Regions from separate parts of the Roseburia intestinalis L1-82 genome, predicted to be linked through region 4. Evidence: predicted binding sites of a transcription regulator. Region 4 holds the regulator's gene; each other region holds the start of a gene.
What was found. The regulator Rex, encoded in region 4, represses fermentation and respiration genes when NADH is low (regulators of the CRP and FNR family bind a similar motif). The targets are predictions, from matches to a motif close to ATTGTTAANTANTTAACAAT.
Positions count from the first base shown of each region.

Region 1: a site for Rex is predicted at 1,596-1,615, ahead of RIL182_RS03250 (acetyl-CoA C-acetyltransferase). Genes of this name have one in related genera too.
Region 2: a site for Rex is predicted at 2,102-2,121, ahead of RIL182_RS10705 (acyl-CoA carboxylase subunit beta). Genes of this name have one in related genera too.
Region 3: a site for Rex is predicted at 3,028-3,047, ahead of gap (type I glyceraldehyde-3-phosphate dehydrogenase). Genes of this name have one in related genera too.

Region 1 covers NZ_LR027880.1:649,172-654,368, reverse strand. Annotated here, with positions in the region: gene RIL182_RS03255 (3-hydroxyacyl-CoA dehydrogenase family protein) at 1-239, opposite strand, end outside; gene RIL182_RS03250 (acetyl-CoA C-acetyltransferase) at 333-1,514, opposite strand; gene RIL182_RS03240 (cell wall hydrolase) at 1,860-2,999, opposite strand; gene RIL182_RS03235 (HD-GYP domain-containing protein) at 3,225-4,520, shown strand; gene carB (carbamoyl-phosphate synthase large subunit) at 4,775-5,197, opposite strand, start outside.
Region 2 covers NZ_LR027880.1:2,291,086-2,296,282, reverse strand. Annotated here, with positions in the region: gene RIL182_RS10720 (segregation and condensation protein A) at 1-96, shown strand, start outside; gene scpB (SMC-Scp complex subunit ScpB) at 163-732, shown strand; gene RIL182_RS10710 (D-alanyl-D-alanine carboxypeptidase family protein) at 827-2,071, shown strand; gene RIL182_RS10705 (acyl-CoA carboxylase subunit beta) at 2,249-3,682, shown strand; gene RIL182_RS10700 (OadG family transporter subunit) at 3,695-4,435, shown strand; gene RIL182_RS10695 (biotin/lipoyl-containing protein) at 4,501-4,872, shown strand; gene RIL182_RS10690 (sodium ion-translocating decarboxylase subunit beta) at 4,889-5,197, shown strand, end outside.
Region 3 covers NZ_LR027880.1:1,396,720-1,401,916, forward strand. Annotated here, with positions in the region: gene RIL182_RS06490 (DHHW family protein) at 1-975, shown strand, start outside; gene RIL182_RS06495 (histidinol-phosphatase HisJ family protein) at 1,085-1,888, opposite strand; gene gap (type I glyceraldehyde-3-phosphate dehydrogenase) at 3,171-4,187, shown strand; gene RIL182_RS06505 (phosphoglycerate kinase) at 4,288-5,197, shown strand, end outside.
Region 4 covers NZ_LR027880.1:2,148,920-2,154,116, forward strand. Annotated here, with positions in the region: gene alr (alanine racemase) at 1-585, opposite strand, end outside; gene RIL182_RS10030 (NAD(P)H-hydrate dehydratase) at 647-2,185, opposite strand; gene RIL182_RS10040 (redox-sensing transcriptional repressor Rex) at 2,379-3,032, opposite strand; gene RIL182_RS10045 (ABC-F family ATP-binding cassette domain-containing protein) at 3,107-5,050, opposite strand; gene RIL182_RS10050 (NADP-dependent isocitrate dehydrogenase) at 5,047-5,197, opposite strand, start outside.

The DNA of each region.
Region 1 (5,197 bases), 1.5 Mb from region 4:
TCTTTGCAAAGGTCTTCTTTTAAACCTGGAGTGATTTTTGCAAGGATGCCATCAACAGCTTCCTGTGTCATTTTTCCTTTTTCTACTAATCTTGCATAACCTTTTTTGATTTTCTCTTTTCCGCCTTCAGCCCACTCCTGCTTGATATCGCAAAGTGCTACTTCATATCCTTCTACCTGAGCAAATGCTTTTGCAATGCCCTGTCCCATAGTTCCTGCACCAATAACGCCAACCTTCATTTCGGTTACCTCCTGAAAATAATTATGTTAACTGTATGTTTGAAAAATGCAATCCCCGGGAAGTCATTCCCCGGGAATTACTATAAAAAACTATTATCTCTCAACGATTGTAGAGCATCCCATACCACCGCCGATGCAAAGTGTAGCAAGACCTCTCTTAGCGTCTCTCTTCTGCATCTCATGCAGTAATGTAACAAGGATACGGCATCCGGAAGCACCTACCGGGTGTCCTAATGCGATTGCACCACCGTTTACGTTTACTTTTGACATATCGAATTTCAGATCTCTTGCTACTGCGATAGACTGAGCTGCGAATGCTTCGTTTGCTTCGATTAAGTCCATATCATCAATAGATAAACCAGTTTTTGCTAATACTTTTCTTGTAGAAGCAACAGGTCCAACACCCATGATTTCAGGCTCAACTCCGCCAAGAGCACCTGCTACCCATGTAGCCATTGGTGTAACACCAAGTTCTTTTGCTTTCTCTTCGCTCATAACAACGATTGCTGCTGCACCATCGTTGATACCGGAAGCGTTACCTGCTGTAACAAGTCCGCCCTCTTTACCAGAGCAGCATTTTAATTTTGCTAAAGACTCAGCAGTTGTACCGGCACGTGGTCCCTCATCTTTCACGAAATCAACGATCTCTTTTTTCACTTTAACAGGAACCGGAACGATCTCATCATCAAATTTGCCTTCAGCGATTGCTTTTTCACATTTCTGCTGGCTGTTTGCTGAGAACTCGTCAAGTTCTTCTCTTGTAATGCCATATTTATCACATACGTTCTCTGCAGTGATCATCATATGATAGTGGTTGAATGCATCTGTTAATGCATCATTTACCATTGTATCGATGATCGTTGCATTGTTCATACGATATCCAAAACGAGCTTTTGTCATAGCATATGGTGCCATAGACATGTTTTCCATACCACCTGCAACAACGATATCAGCTTCACCTGCCATGATCATGGTAGCTGCATCATTGACACATTTTAAACCAGAACCACAAACAACGTTGATTGTGATTGCCGGAACTTCGATTGGCAGTCCTGCTTTGATTGCTGCCTGACGTGCAACGTTCTGTCCCTGAGCTGCCTGGATTACACAACCCATTTTTACCTCGTCAACCATCTCCGGTTTAACGTTTGCTCTTCTTAAAGCCTCTTTGATAACGATTGCACCTAAGTCTGCTGCTGGAGTATTGCTTAATGCTCCACCCATTTTACCGATTGCGGTACGGCAGGCACCTGCTAAAACTACTTTCTTTGCCATTTTGAATTCTCCTTTCAATTTAACACAAAGCTCTGCTTTTGCAGAGAATTTGTTTCTTTCTCTTTAAAGTTGCCGAAAAATGCTGTTAATTTTTTAACAATCTTTTTTAAAAAAATAAATTCAAACTTTCGGTTGAAATTTATCTTTTTTTCTTTCATTTTAAAAAGCTTATTTGCTATGTAATCAGCTATTTTTCTGCATTTCTTGTACTTTCTTATGCTAACATATTTCACAATTAATTGCAATAGCTTTCTTTATTTTTCATCTTTGTAAACAATTTTTTACTTCCTTTTTGCTCCATTTTGCGGGGTTTTTTGTTAAATTTTTATCATTTTATCATTTTGTTTAATAAAACACATGATTACCTATAACTGTTCCTTCTATAATGCCGTTATTCACACGAAAATACAGACAATTTGTTGTGCTCGTTCCACCCAGAACCGCCTGTGCCGCACTCATACAATCGGAAGCGACTCCCTGCTCCAGACGGTATGCAAGACGACCGCTGGCAACCGGAGAGAACTGCCCTCCCTGATAAATCACACCGGAAACCGTATTCGGAAAATAGGAGCTTCTGACACGGTTCATGATCACGCTGCCCACCGCAAGTTTTCCATCATATGGCTCGCCCCATGCCTCACACTGGATGATGGCAGCTAACAGATACGCATCGCTCTGTGCCGGTGCGTATGTCACATTCGACCTGTTTTCCTGTTCCTGCTTTTTGATGGCTGCAAGGCGCGCAGCATCCTCTTTTGCCTTCTGTATCTCAAGCTGCTTTTCGTATTCGATCATTTTCTCGATCTTTGCATCGATCGATTCCACATCGGACTGTGCATCTTCAATTTTCTCGCTGGATTCCTGTATCTTCTTCTGCGTATCCTCGATCAGGCTGTTGACTTTTTCCTGCTCTTTCTGTTTTTCCTGCTGTAATACAGTCAGTTCTTCCTTCTGCTCCTCGAGTTCCTTTTTCTGTTTTTTGATCTGCTCCGTGAGCTCCTGATATGCCGTAAGCATATTTCTGTCATACTGATTGATTGCACTTGTATATTCCGCCTGATTTAAAAATTCTGCGATGGAGGACACATGAATAAGCATGTCCCATACAGACTGATTGCCATTTTCATAAATATACTGAATGCGCACTTTCATATCTTCATACTGTTCTGCAGATCGTTCCTCGGAACGTTTCAGATCTTCCGCCGCCGTATTGATCTCGTCTTCTTTCTGCGCTGCCTGCTGCTCTAACTGGTTCATATCAGAAGTGATCGTATTTAACTGTCCGTTCAGTCCGCTAAGGTCGCTCTCCAATCCCTGTTTTTCATTGGTCAGGCTGTCCACCTGATCTTTCGCATCTTCTTTCTGTTTTTTAAGGTCTGTGATCTGGTCTTTTGCCTTATCAATATCTTTCTGTGTCGTTCCTGCATGGACAGTTGCCGTAACAAGTATGCAGCCGGTCAGTATTCCTCCCAGGATTCTTCTCAAAAAATTGTGTCTCATGCTGTTCCTTTCGGCTGAACAGTAAGCTTTCTGCTACTGTTGTATTTTTCGTTCATTGTATTTCTTCTATTAATATGGTATTATAGCATGTAAAGCACAATATGAATATTAATTTTTTCACATACCATTATTGGGGGAATATTCAGGCATCTGATGTCTGGATATGGTATAAAAAGAGCCTGATAATCATCACAGGGGGAGGATTTACCTATGCAATTTGTAAAAACAGCAGATTTAAAACCCGGCATGAGACTTGCAAAACCAATCTACAATAAGATGGGTGTTCTTCTTTATGAAAGAGACACACTTTTAACCATGCAGGGTATTAACAGTATCGAAAACTTTGGTCTGATCGGTATTTTTATTCTTGAGCCGGCAGAGCCGGTACCGCCTCTTTCCAGAGAGGATCTTGAATTCGAACAGTTCCAGACTATATATGTTTTTAAATTAAAAGAAAATATGGATCGTCTGCAGGCCAATCAGGCACCTGTTTCGCTGAGCGATCTCGTCAGAGACATCCAGACACATTACGGCAGTCTTGATCACAAATTAAATTTTGCACAAAACCTGCGAAGTTCTGCAGATTTTGTTTACAAACATTCCATCAGTGTCGGCATTCTCTGTGCGATGATCACAAATCAGATGCATCTGCCTGCTGCAGAACAGACAGCCCTTATCACAGCTGCGCTTCTCTACGATTTTGGTTATCTGTATGTACCACAGACAGTGTTAGACAAAGGGGATGACCTTACAACAGCAGATAAGGATTTTATCCAGCTCAACTTAGAGCGCGGTTATGAAACACTCCGCCCGGACCGTGGTGATTATAAATTCCCGGTACATACGCTTGATATTATCCAGCAGATCATTTTTAAAAACAGCCGTACTTTAAAAGTCAAAGAACCGGCAGACAATATCCGTCTTCTCGTCGATATTTTAGCAGTAGCGGACGAATTTGACCATCTGACCGCAATGAACATTAACAAACCGCCAATTTCAGAAATTGCTGCCATGGGACGTCTGAAAAAGGATAAAGCCACCTACAATCCGCTCGTACTTTCCGCTTTAGCAGAATGTATCCATATTCTTCCTACCGGTGCATGTGTAGATCTTTCCGATGGCGAAAAAGCCCTTGTGCTTGCAGAGAATCCGGCTGATTTTCTTCATCCGATGGTACTGAAGTTTTCCACAAACATGATATACGATTTAAGTGACCCGGTGATCAACAAATCTTTAAAGATCACAGATATCATGAAAACCATGGACAACCGTATCGCATTGGATAAAGATTCTGTAAAGCATTTTGTTTCCGATGCCTACATCAAAGAAACGGCAGACCGTTTCCGCAAGGTCAAGCTTCAGATTGCACAGCACAATCAAAGTAAACTGGAACAAAAAGCGGCAAGCGCCTTAATGAGTAGTGCATCTGTGATCCCGCAGGATGCTTTGGGCACAGAAAAACCACTGGCCCAAAAGAAACCGCGCAAAAAAATGAAACTCCGTTAATCCGCGCGACTTTTTTCTATATGTTGGAGTGGATATTCCGGCGATATAAAAAACGACATGAAAGCAATTTCTTAACTGCTTTCATGTCGTTTTTTCATGTTGTCGCCAATATCCATATTCCGCAAAAGCAAAAACAGCACGCCTCCTTTTGGATTTGTGCTGTCTTTTCTATATTATAAGATTCAAAGAACTACAAGTTTAAAGAATTATAAATCCAAAGAACTACAAGTTCAAAGAATTATAAATTCAAAGAACTACAAGTTCTTTACGGTCGCAATATCCACCGGTGTCAGATCATCGGTCGCAGTCTCTAAGCTGCGTGCCAACGCATTTGCCGTATCCATTGCTGTGATACAGTAAACACCTGTCTCGATTGCATTTCTCCGGATCAGGAATCCGTCTCTGGTCTTATCACCATTTCCCTGTGTCGGTGTGTCGATGACAAGGTCGATCTTATGTCCTAAGATTAAGTCCATAACGTTCGGTGACTCCTGGGAGATCTTGTTGACACGAAGTGCATTGACGCCGTGCTCCTGTAAATATTTTGCGGTACTTCTGGTTGCGTAAATCTTGTAGCCAAGTGCCTCAAAACGTTTTGCAACGCCGACTGCTTCCGGCTTATCTGCATCTTTGACGGTCATGATCATCTGTTTGTATTTCGGTAAAGTCACACCTGC
Region 2 (5,197 bases), 140 kb from region 4:
CTGGCAATATTAGAGCTGATGAAGATGGGAAAGATCGTTGTTTCCCAGGAATACACGTTTGATGATATAAAAATTGAATCAAAAATTGCGGCCTAGCTGTGTGACAGCAGAAATGAAATGGGATCTGTGTGGAATTTTTACACACCGGAATAGAGGGTTGGTATGGAAGAAAAAAAATATGAGGCAATCGTTGAGGCGATCCTGTTTACAATGGGAGAGTCTGTGGAATTAGAGCGTATAGCAAAAACACTGGAACTTGATACAGAACGGACAAAAAAGATCATAGAACATCTGATGCAGCGCTATGAGGATGATGGCGTCGGCGTTAAGATCATGGAACTGGACGGTTCTTATCAGATGTGTACGAAGGGCGAAATGTATGAATATCTGGTGAAAATCGCAAAGCAGCCGAAAAAGCATGTGCTTACCGACGTTCTGCTTGAAACCCTTTCGATCATTGCCTACAAGCAGCCGATTACAAAGGCGGAAATTGAAAAGATCAGAGGTGTTTCCTGCGATCATGCGGTAAACAAGCTGGTGGAGTACAATCTGGTATGTGAACTTGGAAGGCTGGATGCGCCGGGACGCCCGCTGCTTTTTGGCACAACGGAGGAATTCTTAAGGAGTTTTGGCGTTCAGTCAATCGATGAACTTCCCGTGTTAAGTCCGGTCCAGGTAGAAGAATTCAAACAGGAAGCGGAAGCGGAAATGCATATGAAACTGGATATCTGATCTGGTTTCGTATGCTTTTTTTTCACAAAAAATGAGCATTTTTTGCGTATTATATACATAAGGATTGATGAAATGCTTTTTTGGAGTCTGGTGTATGTGGAAAAAACTGCTGGCATGGATCCTTGTCACTGTGATCTTAACAGGATATGGGATACAGATCGTGGAGGCTTTTGATCAAAAAGAAAATGTGCGGATGGAGGAAGTGACAGAAAAGCCGGATCAAAATTCCCTGTATGCAAAAGCAGCTGTGCTTATGGATGCGGATTCCGGGCGTATCCTGTATGAAAAAAACGGGCACCAGGCGATGGCGAATGCCAGTACGACCAAAATACTGACATGTATCATTGCACTGGAAAACTGCGACCTGGACAGCGAAGTGACCGTGAGTACGCTTGCAGCGTCACAGCCGAAAGTTCATCTGGGTATGCGGGAGGGGCAGAAGTTTTATCTGAAAGATCTGCTGTACGGACTGATGTTGGAATCTTATAATGACTGCGCTGTGGCGATTGCAGAACACATTGCAGGCACGACGGGTGATTTTGCAAAACTTATGAACGATAAAGCAGAGGAGATCGGCTGTGAGGACAGTTATTTTATCACACCGAACGGACTGGATGCCAAAAATGAAAATGGCTTTCATCACACAACAGCGGCAGATCTTTCTTTGATCATGCGGTACTGCATCAAAACATCAGAAATGGCAGAGCAATTTCTTACAATCACAAGGGAAGGACAGTATCAGTTTTCTGATATAGATGGTAAAAACAGTTACACCTGCTGTAATCATAATGCATTTTTGCAGATGATGGACGGGGCATTGTCAGGCAAGACCGGTTTTACCGGTAATGCGGGATATTGTTATGTCGGGGCATTAAAACGTGATGACAGAACTTTTATCGTTGCACTGCTTGCCTGCGGGTGGCCGAATAACAAAACATATAAGTGGGCAGATACAAAAAAACTTATGCAGTATGGAATTTCCCGGTTCCGGAAAATAAGTCTGGATGAGATTGAACTGGACGCAGGGGAATATGCTCCGGTACAGGTGGTGGACGGACAGGGCACAAAGATCGGCGAAGAGGTAACAACAGAACTTGAAGTTGCGCCGGTGAAAGAAAATGTGGAACTATTGATCGAAAAAGACCAGGAAGTACACATAGAGTATCAATTATCCCGGAAACTTTATGCACCGGTAACGGAAGGAGATTTTATCGGTGAGATAACATACCTTCTGGGAGATGAGGTTCTGGCAAAACGTGTGGTCACAGTGAAGAATACGGTAAAAAGAATCGATTTTTGCTGGTGTGTAAAAAAAACAGCAGAATTATTTCCAATGTAAAAGCCCTAAATTCCTTGTATGCAAAAAAAAACTGTCAAAAAATTAACAATTCTCTTGAAAATTTGTCACTGACCATCTATAATTTATCCTAGCGGAATTTGTTATATTTTTACATTATTCACTATGTACCATGTCAAAAGATGTGGTAACAAACTTTATAGATGGAGGGCAAAAAGGATGAATAGTAGTAATGATAGCTTGGCAATGCAGCGTATTACCAAGTTAGTCGATGAGAACAGTTTCATGGAAATCGGTTCTCTCGTAACCGCAAGAAATACAGACTTTAATCTTGCAGACACAGATACACCGTCCGATGGTGTAATTACCGGACATGGTCTGGTGGATGGCAATCTGGTATTTGTATACAGCCAGAATGCAGCTGTATTAAACGGTACTATCGGAGAGATGCATGCAAAGAAGATTGCAGCCGTATATGACATGGCAATGAAAATGGGAGCACCGGTGATCGGATTTATCGATTGCGCCGGAATGCGTTTACAGGAATCTGTGGATGCGTTAAACGGATTTGGTGAGATCTACGCAAAGGAGGTTGCAGCATCCGGCGTTGTTCCGCAGATTTCCGCTATTTTCGGAAGCTGTGGCGGTGGACTTGCAGTAGTTCCTGCATTATCTGATTTCGCATTTATGGAGAGCAAAGGAAAAATGTTCATCAATTCCCCGAATGCGATCGAGGGTAACCGTATTGAAAAATGCGATACTTCTTCCGCAGAGTTCCAGAGTGAGAAAAACGGTTGTATCGATGCTGTTGGAACAGAGGATGAGATCATTGCAGAGATCCGCGAGTTAGTAAGCGTCCTTCCTTTAAATAATGAAGGAGATGTATACACATCTGAGTGTCAGGATGATTTAAACCGTGCATGTGAGAACATGGCAGCCATGAAAGGCGATCCAAGATATTTATTAAGTGAGATCTCAGACGGACATGTATTCTTTGAAACAAAGAAAAACTATGCAAAAGATATGGTAACCGGATTTATCCAGTTAAACGGAATGACAGTCGGCGCTGTTGCAAACTGCTCAGAAGTTTACGATGAAGAGGGCAAAAAAGCAGAGGAGTTCTCCGGAGCTCTGACAGCAAGAGGATGCAACAAGGCAGCAGAGTTCGTTAACTTCTGTGATGCGTTCGAGATCCCGGTATTGTCTTTAACAAACGTAAAAGGTTATGCAGCTACTGTCTGTGCAGAAAAAGGACTTGCAAAAGCACTTGCACGCATGACAATGGCATTCGCTGATGCAACCTGCCCGAAAGTAAACCTGATCACCGGAAATGCAATCGGAAGCGCTTATGTGACAATGAACTCCAAAGCAATCGGAGCAGACTTTACATATGCATGGGAAGATGCAAAGATCGGTATGATGGATGGCGAGCTTGCAGCAAAGATCATGTACGCAGATGCATCTGCAGATGAACTCGCAGCAAAAGCAAAAGAATATGATGCATTACAGTCAAGTGTTATGACTGCAGCAAGACGTGGTTATGTAGATCTTATTTTAGATCCGGCAGACACCAGAAAATACCTTGTAGATGCATTTGAATTATTATACACAAAATGTGCAGGTGTACCGGACAAGAAACATGGAACAAAATAGAAAGGTGAAGTTATGAAGAAAAAATTATCTCTTATGCTTTGTCTTTGCTTTATGGTTCTGGCAATGACAGCATGTGGAACGGATCCTAAGAGCGTTGATTATTTTGGTATGAGTTATTCTGATATCCAGGATAACATGGAGCAGACAGTATCTGCGCTTGTTTCGTTTTCAGATGAAGATATACAGAGTGGTGCAGAATATTATGACTCAAACGGAATGGATGCATTTGCCCACTTACTGACATCCTGGGGTGAAACAGTTTCAGATCTGGGTTCCTATCAGGGACTTGGAGATCTTACTGTGACAAAAGCACAGAAGACTGTGACTGCAGACCAGGTTTTACATTTCTCAGACAGAGATGTAGTTGTTTCTTATGTATATGAATACAATTACGAGACAGAAGCACCGGAACTTACAGATGCAAGTGCAGATCTTGTGTATTCACTTGGCGAGAAAATGGAAAAAGCCGGTATGAATACATTGATGGGAATGGGAACCGTATTTGTAGTTCTTATCCTGATCAGTCTGATCATCAGCTGCTTTAAAGTGATTCCGTATTTACAGAACAAAAAAGCAAATGCTGGTGCGAAGAAAGATGTGGCAGATCCGGTTGTAGAACAGATCGAGCAGCGTGAGGAGACATCCCAGCTTACTGATGATTTAGAACTGGTTGCAGTTATTTCTGCAGCAATCGCAGCAGCAGAAGGAACATCAGCAGATGGATTCGTAGTACGTTCTATCCATAGAAGATAGGCGAAGCAGACAAGTTATAATAAATATATGTCGTAAAAAAGTAATGATCACAGGAGGATGATTCAATGAAAAGCTATACAATTACCGTAAATGGAAATGTTTATGATGTTACTGTAGAAGAGAATGGTGCTGTAAGTGCACCGGCAGCAGCACCGAGACGTGCAGCAGCTCCGGCTCCGGCAGCAGCTCCGAAGGCAGCAGCACCGGCAGGTGGCGCAGGTAACGTAAAGATCGAAGCAGGTGCAGCAGGAAAAGTATTTAAGATCGAGTCTTCTGTAGGTGCATCTGTAAAGAAAGGTGACACAATCTTAGTTCTTGAAATCATGAAAATGGAGACACCGGTTGTTGCTACCGAAGATGGTACTGTAGCAAGCATCAACGTAAGCGTTGGTGATATGGTAGAAGCAGGTGCATTACTGGCAACTTTAAACAACTAATTTTAGGAGGATAACAATGAGTTATTTTACTGAGACAATGGGCAACCTCCTTCATCAGACTGCCTTTTTCAACCTGACATGGGGAAATTTCGTAATGATCTTAGTTGCATGTATTTTCCTGTATCTGGCTATTGCAAAAGGGTTTGAACCGTTGTTACTCGTTCCGATCGCATTTGGTATGCTTCTGGTAAATATTTATCCGGATATCTTTGCAGCTCCGGAACAGATGAGTAACGGTGTCGGTGGTTTATTCCATTATTTTTATACCTTAGATGAATGGTCAATCCTGCCATCCCTTATTTTCCTTGGCGTTGGTGCGATGACC
Region 3 (5,197 bases), 750 kb from region 4:
CAGTTTCCGAAAATAAATGTGGAAAACATGAAAGATGGTACTTTTATGAGTGGATTTGAGTCGTATGCAAAAGACCAGTTTCCGTTACGGGAGCAGTTTCGTGCATTAAAGACAGCGTTTTCCATGTATGTGCTGGGGCAGAGAGACCAGCATGGACTTTATATCAAAGATGGCTATATTGCCAAAATGGAATATCCGCTTCATGCGGATTCACTGCAGTATGCCGTCACGCGTTTTGGGGAAGTCTATGATCGTTACCTTTCGGATACAGACACAGATATCTATCTGGCGATCGTGCCGGATAAAAGTTATTTTCTGGCAGATGAAAATGGTTATCCGTCCATGGATTATGATATGCTGACGGCGCAGATGAGAGATGGGACGAAATATGCACAGTATATTGACATATTTGGGGATCTTGAACTTTCGGACTATTACCGCACAGATGCACACTGGCGGCAGGAACAGATCACGGATGTGGCACGGCACCTCGCTGGGGCAATGGGGGTAAATCCGGCGACAGAATACGAAACAAAAGAACTGGAAAATCCATTTTACGGTGTCTATTATGGACAGCTCGCACTTCATGGACAGCCTGATACACTGTATTATCTGGATAATGACGTGCTTGAAAACTGTATCGTGTATGATTATGAAAACCGTGCGGAAAATAAGATTTACGACATGGAAAAAACAACGGGGAATGATATGTATGAGATTTTTCTGGGAGGATCGAAATCCCTGATATCGATTGAAAATCCGAATGCGAAAACAGACCGGGAACTGGTCATGTTCCGGGATTCCTTTGGAAGCAGCATCGCCCCACTCCTGGCAGAAGATTATGCGAAGATCACACTGGTGGATATCCGGTATCTGCCCGTGGAGCGGATTGGAAACTATATTGATTTTAAAGATCAGGATGTGCTGTTTTTATATAGTACGTCGGTGTTAAATCACAGTGAGACGTTAAAATGACAGGAGGCTGGGGCGCAAATAGTGCATTCACAATATATCGGCTGGTGCAATTTGCCAATTAATAAACTTGAGTGCACTATTTGCCCCGGCATCCTAACAGCAGTTCCGGTCAGGGAATCGGGATAAATTCCGGTTTCCTGTTCTTAAATACCGTATAATGCGTAAAGCCGGCTTCTTTTAAGATAGAAGGAACTTTTTCAAAATCAAATGCGACATGCTCCGGCTGATGTGCGTCCGCACCGATCGTGATGATCTCCCCGCCGAGTTCATGATAGCGCTTAATGATGTCCTCTGTCGGGTTCGGATGACCGAGTCCGTATTTGAAACCGCCGGTGTTGATCTCAATCCCTTTGCCTTTGATAATAAGAGCCTTTAAGATTTCGTCGATGATGTCGGCATATTTCTGATAGGAATAACTGGCATTTTTATTTGGACCGTATCTTACCACGTAGTCGATGTGACCATAGACGTCAAAACCATCGAAAACTGCGATATTTTCCAGAATGGATTCAAAATATTCCTGATAGCCTTCCTCCTCCGTGTGGTTTTCCCAATAAGCCGGATAATAAGGATCAACGCCGTGCATGACGTGTGAGGAACCGATCACAAAATCAAACGGGTATTGTGACAGGATGTCAGCATGTATGCAGGCAAGATGCGGCTGTAACCCAAGTTCAATGCCGAGTCGAACCGGAAGAACTTCCTTATATTTCTCCTGCATTGCATCCACGGAAGAAACATAATTCGGCAGATCCAGCAAAAATGTCTCCGGTTCGTCCGGATAGTCAATGTCAAGATGGTCTGTAAAACAGATTCCTTTTAAATTTTTTTGTCTTGCAGCAGCGATCATGTCTTCCTGCGGTGTGTGGCTGTCGCCGGAAAACTGGCTGTGCATATGCGTATCCCATAACATATTAAATCCTCTTTCCTGTGCCGGGCTGGCACATAATGTGAAATCTTATTTGCGCAATTACGCATATCACAAATGCTGGTTTGTGGGTGATATGAGTTTCCCTGTGTAGGGTGGTTCTGGGGAGTTACGATTGGCAAATTGCATCAAGCCGGGACTGTTTTGTTCCGTTGTCCGAAAATAAGAAAGTCTAAGTATGCCTGATTCAGGTTGAGGCGGAGTGACGTGTGCGTCCTAAATGTGCCGTCCGGGCACATTAGGACTTGTGCTGCCGTCCATGGCAGCACAACACTGTATTGTGAACAGGCATACAAAGACTTTCTAATTTTCTCCCAAAGTCACAAAACGAGTCCTGGCTTGATGCGATTTGCCAGCCGCAAGGTTGTGAACCACCCTTAGCCGGGAAACTCATTTTACAACCTTGGGGGTGCGTAAATTTTTGTGACATTCATTTCAAAAAGGTTGAAAAATCTCGACGCAATCTGTTATATCTATGCTTTTAAACATACATACTTGGAATAATAATCTGCATTATTAGTCTGTTAATTTACGAAATGATTAATGTAATGCAACATAGCAGATGAAACTTCAGACAAGTCATCAGGCTGAATATCAGTGATATTGCACATTAGGATTTTAAGCATATTTCCATTCGTGCGAATATCAAAAATTCACACCCGCGCCCCCATTTTGAGATGAACCGCCCACCCAAATGGTGTTTCATAACCTGGAGGCTGGCATCTTGCGCAAAGCCTGAGCTGATTTTGTGACTTTGGGAGAAAATTAGAAAATCTTAGTGTGTCTGTAGATACACAGTGATGTTCTGCCACGGATGGCAGAACAAGGCTTCACGAGCCACGGATGGCTCGTTGAACGCCGGTCACGTCACTCCGAGAAAATCTAACTCAGACACACTTAGACTTTTCTTATTTTCGTACAATGGAACCAAAATTAACTCCGGCTTTGCGCAAGATGCCACTCACAGACCTGCGACACACCATTGGGACGGGCGATTTATTTCATAAACAAACCAACATTTGGTAAGTAGCTTATGATATAGTATAGCCTATCCCACAAAAGAAAAGAAGTCATATTTGTATATTTTGTATAAAATTCATGAAAAAACGACCGGAAAATTGCATATAGTGAAAAATTTAACAAACACAGAATAAAGTCGAGAAAAAGGCTTGAACTTTCAAAAGAAATTGGTTAAAATAAAGGAAGCTTGGGACGGGCATAAGTCCCATCAAGTTATCACATTTACAAATTCTAGGAGGAATTAAAAATGGCAGTAAGAGTAGCAATCAATGGTTTTGGCCGTATTGGTCGTCTTGCTTTCAGACAGATGTTTGGAGCAGAAGGATATGAAGTAGTAGCAATCAATGATTTAACAAGTCCTAAAATGTTAGCACACTTGTTAAAATATGATTCATCTCAGGGTAAATATGAGCATGCTGATGAAGTTTCCAGCACAGATGATTCTATCATCGTTTGCGGTAAAGAGATCAAAATCTACGCTTTCCCAGATGCAAACAACTGCCCATGGGGAGATTTAAAAGTTGACGTTGTATTAGAGTGCTCCGGTTTCTATACAAGCAAAGAAAAAGCACAGGCTCATATCAATGCAGGTGCTAGAAAAGTTGTTATCTCTGCTCCAGCAGGAAATGACCTTCCTACTATCGTTTATAATACAAACCACGAGACATTAAAAGCTTCTGATACAATCATTTCAGCAGCTTCCTGTACAACAAACTGCTTAGCACCAATGGCAGATGCATTAAACAAATATGCTCCGATCCAGTCTGGTATCATGGTAACAATCCATGCTTACACAGGTGATCAGATGACTCTTGATGGACCTCAGAGAAAAGGTGATTTAAGAAGATCACGTGCAGCAGCAGTTAACATCGTTCCTAACAGCACAGGTGCTGCAAAAGCAATCGGTCTTGTTATCCCAGAGTTAAACGGTAAGTTAATCGGATCTGCTCAGCGTGTACCGACCCCAACAGGTTCTACAACAATCTTAACAGCAGTTGTTAAGAAAGCTGGCGTAACAAAAGAAGACATCAACGCAGCTATGAAAGCAGCAGCTAACGAGTCCTTCGGTTACAACGAGGATGAGATCGTTTCTTCCGATATCGTAGGAATGAGATATGGTTCATTATTCGATGCAACTCAGACAATGGTTAACCAGGTATCTGATGACCAGTACGAAGTTCAGGTTGTTTCATGGTATGACAACGAGAACTCTTACACATCTCAGATGGTTCGTACAATCAAATACTTCAGTGAGTTAGCATAATCGACGGGTTACGATAACTATATGCGACTTTTAGCAGGTCCGGTCCTATTGGACCGGGCCTGTTTTTATACCTCAATTATATAAAAGGAGGACATATTTTATGTCATTAAACAAAAAATCAGTAGACGACATTAATGTAAAGGGAAGAAGAGTACTTGTAAGATGTGATTTCAACGTTCCGTTAAAAGAAGGAAAAATCACAGATGAGACTCGTATCAACGCAGCTCTTCCTACCATCCAGAAATTAATCAACGATGGTGGAAAAGTAATTCTCTGTTCACATCTTGGAAAAGTAAAAAACGGACCAAACGAAGGCGAGTCTTTAGCTCCGGTAGCTGAGAAACTTTCTGAGAAACTTGGCAAAAAAGTAAACTTCGTATCTGATTACAATGTAACAGGTGAGGCAGCTACAAAAGCAGTTGCTGAAATGAACGAAGGAGATGTTGTATTATTACAGAATACACGTTTCCGTGGTGCTGAGGAGACAAAGAACGGCGAAGAGTTCAGCAAAGAGTTAGCTGATCTTGCAGACGATTATGTATGCGACGCATTCGGTTCCTCCCACAGAGCACATGCTTCTGTTGCAGGCGTTACAAAATTCATCACTGCAAAGGGTGGTTCTAACGTAGTTGGTTACTTAATGCAGAAAGAGATCGATTTCCTTGGAAACGCTGTTGAAAATCCGGTAAGACCGTTCGTAGCAATCCTTGGTGGTGCAAAAGTTGCAGATAAATTAAATGTTATCTCGAACTTATTAGAGAAATGCGATACATTAATCATCGGTGGTGGTATGGCATATACTTTCTTAAAAGCACAGGGATATGAGATCGGTAAATCTTTAGTAGATGATACTAAGATCGATTACTGTAAAGAGATGATGGCAAAAGCAGAAAAACTTGGAAAGAAATTACTCCTTCCGGTAGATGCTGTAACCATCGCAGATTTCCCGAACCCGATCGATGCTCCGGTAGAAGTTACTGTATGTGACGTAAAAGATATGCCGGCTGACA
Region 4 (5,197 bases):
TTCTTCTAACATGTCGATCATTTTACGGAAAAGTTTTATCTGCTGGTATGTCGGCTCCTTATCTTTTTCATCTGCTTTTGCAAAATGGGTAAAAATACCCTCCACTATAATATGCGGTAGTTTTGAAAGCTGTGCCATCTCATCCGCAGCTTCTTCCGTAACCTGATAACCGATCCGGCTCATTCCGGTATCAATTGCAAAATGAATCTTGCAGTCCCTGCCGATACTTGCAGCCGCAACGGAAAGCTTTTCTGCCATCTCTCTGGTAAATACGGTCGGACGGATGCCCGCTTTGATCATATCCACATACTGATCCGGGAACACATATCCTAAGATCAGGATTGGTTTCTGGATCCCGTGATTTCGAAGGATCAGTCCCTCTTCCACCGTGGCAACCGCATAACCGTATAGATAATCAAGTTTTTCAATCGTCTCTGCAATCTCTACGGCACCATGTCCATAGCCGTCAGCCTTGATGACCGCCATAATTTTTGTATCTTTTGCAATGTTCCCACGCATTGCATCCATGTTGTGAAGAATTGCATCCAGATCGATCTCCGCATGCACTCTGCTGTATCTGTTCATGTTGTTCTCCAATCTATTTTTTTCATTACTTTTTTGTTCAACACAAAATCTATACGCGCTTTTACTGTTGTGTGTAAATATTTAGTACCTTTTTGATCCCGGTGATCAGATCCGAGGCTGTAAGGCCCTGTAAACCTGTCGTCTGTACCATGATATCACCTGCCAAACCGTGAAGGTATACTCCAAGAGGTGCCGCCTGATATGATGTCAGTTTCTGTGCCATAAGTGCACCGATCAAACCGCTTAGTACATCCCCGCTTCCTGCAGTTGCCATTCCCGGATTACCGGAAAGATTCAGATACCTTTTATGATCCGGCAGTGCGGTCACTGTATGTTCATCTTTCAGGACGCAAATAACCTGATTTTCATCTGCAAAATCTGCAGCTGTCTGCAACAGATTCTTCTGGATTTCTCCAACTGTTTTTCTGGTAAGCCTGCTCATCTCTCCAAGATGCGGTGTAATCACGGCAGTATTCTTAAAATTTTTCCATCTATCTGCCCCCTGCACTCCGGTGTTTTTCTGCTCTGCCACCAGATTTAATGCATCAGCATCAAAAAGAAATGCTTTATTCTCATGTGACGTTCCATATTCTAACACAAAATTTAATATCTGTGCAGAAGTTTTTTCTTTTCCTAGTCCGGGACCGATCACAATGGCATCTGCCCAGTCAAGGATCTCCCTCAGAACCGGTTCTTCCGGTACTAAAGTTTTATCGTAAGTAGTAAGAACCGCCTCCGGAACACTGCACTGTAAAATAGCTCTGTTTTCCTCCGGAGTCAGCACACGCACCAGACCACACCCTGTGGCATAAGCTGCTTTCGCAGACAAAACTGCCGCCCCTGCCATATTGACACTTCCGGCGATCAGCAAGAGTTTTCCATAACTGCCCTTATTAGAATGGCTTTTTCTTTTTGGCAGTATCGAAAAATCTTTTTCTTCAAGTGCCATCACGGCCGGCGGTTCACCCAGCCAGCTTTCTTTCGTGATGCCAATATCACATACAATGATCCTGCCGGCATACTCATTTCCCGGCCAGAGGATACTGCCTAATTTTTCAAATGCAAATGTGATCGTAAGATCTGCACGAAACGCTGTGCCTAAAATGGCTCCCGTGTCCGCAGAGATCCCGGATGCAATGTCTACCGCCGCTTTTTCCCCGGAAAGTTCATTCATCCGGCACAGCATATCTGCATATTCACCGGTCACATCTCTTGAGAGTCCCACACCAAATATTGCGTCTATTACAAGAGTAGGTCTGATCTTTTCCGGGATATCCATGTATATAGAAATACCGTATGCATTTAAAATATCCTGCTGTACCCTGTTTGACTCCGAACAGTGCTCTTTATTTCCGGCATAAACGACCGTGACAGCATGTCCTTCCAAAAATAAAAGGCGTGCGATCGCAAGACCATCTCCACCGTTATTTCCACTGCCACACACAATGAGTACTTCCGTAAGATCCACATTTTGTCTATGCAGCTCTTCCACAAATGCTATTGCAGCGCGCTCCATCAAGAGAAGTCCCGGCACCTTAAAATGTGAAATGGTATTTGCATCATATTTTTGCATTTCCCGGCTGTCTACAAGATATTTCATGAAATCCTCCTTGTTTTGCGGAGCAAAATGCGACTGCCTTTGCAGGAGCAGAGGATTTTTCTCCTTGTTTTGCGGAGCAAAATGCGACTGCCTTTGCAGGAGCAGAGGATTTTTCTCCTTGTTTTATAAGGCAAAAAACGCCGCACATAAATCTGTGCGGCAGCTATTTGCTCTCTACATTTACAGCACCTTTTCAGTTGCCGTTTTCTTCTGCTTTTTTGTTTCTGACAATGTTGTAAGACAACTGCATCAGACTGTCGGAAAGATGTACATTCTCCACGACAACATTTTTGTCGATCAATTCAAGATCTACATGGGCAAAATTCCAGATTGCACGGATTCCAAGTCCGACCAGCCTGTTTGCAATCGCATCTGCCTTTTCCTTCGGCATGGTCAGCGCTGCGATATCTACCTGATTTTCTTCACAGAAACTCTCTAATTCATCTAACATACGGATTTTGATCCCGCGTACAGTCACTCCGTCAAGCGCCGGATTTACATCAAAAAGTCCTATGATAACAAAGCCAAGTTTCTCAAATTTTACATAATTGGTAAGTGCCTGACCAAGGTTACCGGCACCCATTACAATAATATTGTGTCTCTCATTCAAACCTAAGATCTTACCGATCTCTTCATATAAATATTTTACATTATAGCCGTAGCCCTGCTGACCGAACCCGCCAAAATTATTCAGATCCTGTCTGATCTGGGATGCGGTCACATTCATCCGTTTGCTCAGATCATTGGATGATATACGCTCCACACCGGCGTCTAATAGTTCTCCGAGGTAACGGTAATAACGCGGCATCCTTCGGATCACTGCCTGTGATATCTCTTTTTCCTGCACAAAAGGTTCCACCTTTCTTACGTTCTCTCGTTTATTATAGTGATTTCCCCTGTGTCTGTCAATGTGTGAAATTTTTAACTATCTTTAGCTCCATCCAGCTGCATTGACAGATCTTCCCACGTTTCATAGCAGGTTTCAAGGCGTTCCCTGCACTCCTGCTGTCGTGCAGCAAGTTCATTTAACTTTGCGGAATTGACTGCATTTTCCGGCTTCGCACATTCTTCATCGATCGCGCTTATCTCTTCTTCTAATGCTGCAATCTCATCTTCTATTTTTTTCAGACTGTTTTCAATCTTACGGATCCTTGCCTGTTCTGCCTTCTGCGCCTGCCAGTCAAGTTTATTGACCGCATCATCCTGTTTTCCTGCCTGAATATCCGATATTTCCTGTGGTTTTACATACAGTTGCGTCATGATATCGTGTTTTTCCAGATAATAATCATAGTTTCCAATATAATTTACAACCGTCTCACCTGTCAGCTCTAGGATCCTCGTCGCCGTCTGATTGATAAAATAGCGGTCATGGGAAACGAAAAATACGGTTCCGGTATACTGGTTTAACGCAGATTCCAAAATTTCTTTGGATGTAATATCCAAATGGTTCGTCGGCTCATCAAGGATCAGAAAATTCGCATCGGAAAGCATTAATTTTGCTAAGGAAACACGTCCTCTCTCTCCACCGCTCAAATCTGAAATGTGCTTAAACACATCATCATTTGTAAACAAAAATGCTGCTAACACATTGCGGATCTTCGTATTATTCAGCCCCGGATAGGCATCTGAGATTTCCTCAAAAATCGTCTTTTCCATATGTAAAAGCTGATGTTCCTGATCGTAATATCCGATATGCACATTCGAACCAAGTGTCACGGTACCGCCATCTGCCGGAATCAGATTATTGATGATCTTTAGTATGGTCGTTTTACCAGTTCCATTGTTACCGATCAGCGCCACCCGTTCCCCACGTTTGATCTCAAATGAAATATCCGAAAACAATGTGACCGGCGGATAGGATTTTGCAAGATTTGACACGGTAAGGACGTCATTTCCGCTGACCACATTTGGCTCTAACACGATCTTAATATCCGTATTATCCTCAACCGGCTTTTCAATGCGTTCAATCTTATCTAACATTTTCTCACGGCTTTCCGCACGCTTGATAGATTTTTCGCGGTTGAATGATTTTAATTTTGTAATAACTTCTTCCTGGTGTCTGATCTCACGCTGCTGGTTGTAATACTGTTTTAACAGATCTTCACGAACTTTTGCTTTTTTCTTTGCAAAATCCGAATAATTTCCCTGATATACATACGCTTTATGCTGGAAAATCTCTACAACTTTTGTGACAACACGATCCAGAAAATAACGGTCATGTGCTACGATCACAACAGCCCCTTTGTAAGCCCGCAGAAAATTCTCAAGCCAGCGGATCGACTCCATATCCAGATGGTTCGTCGGCTCATCTAAAAGCAGTACATCCGGCTTTGTGACTAAAAGTTTGCCAAGGGAAACTCTTGTTTTCTGTCCTCCGGATAACTCGCTCATCTGTTTGCTCAAATCTTCATCTGAAAAACCAAGTCCTTTTAAAATACCGGTCGCTTCACTGCGGTATGCATATCCGCCCTGCAGTTCAAATTCATGGCTCTGGCGGTGATAAATATCCATCAGCTTTTCTAATTCTTCACCGGTACGGCTGTTCATCTCAGACTCCATATCACGAAGTTTCTGTTCCATTTCCAGAATATCGGTTCTTGCATAAAGAACCTCATCATAGATGGTTCTATGGCCGGATACATCCTGATACTGTGCTAAGTAGCCGATTGTCTTATCCTTTGCAAGAATCACTTCACCGGCATCGGACGTTTCTTCGCCCATAATAATTTTAAGCAGCGTAGACTTGCCGGCACCATTGATGCCGACAATCGCTGCTTTTTCATTTGCTTCAATATGAAAACTTACATCTTTTAATATCTCATCTGTTCCAAAAGACTTTGAGATACTCTGACATGACAAAATCATTTTAAACTTTCCTCTAACGTCGTTCTGATTGCCTTGATAAAATCTTCGCTGTTTAATACGACCGGATTCGGATTCGTAGTAATCAGCGCAAGGTCTTTTGTCATTTTACCATCTTCAATGGTCTTAATACAAGCCTTTTCGAGTTTT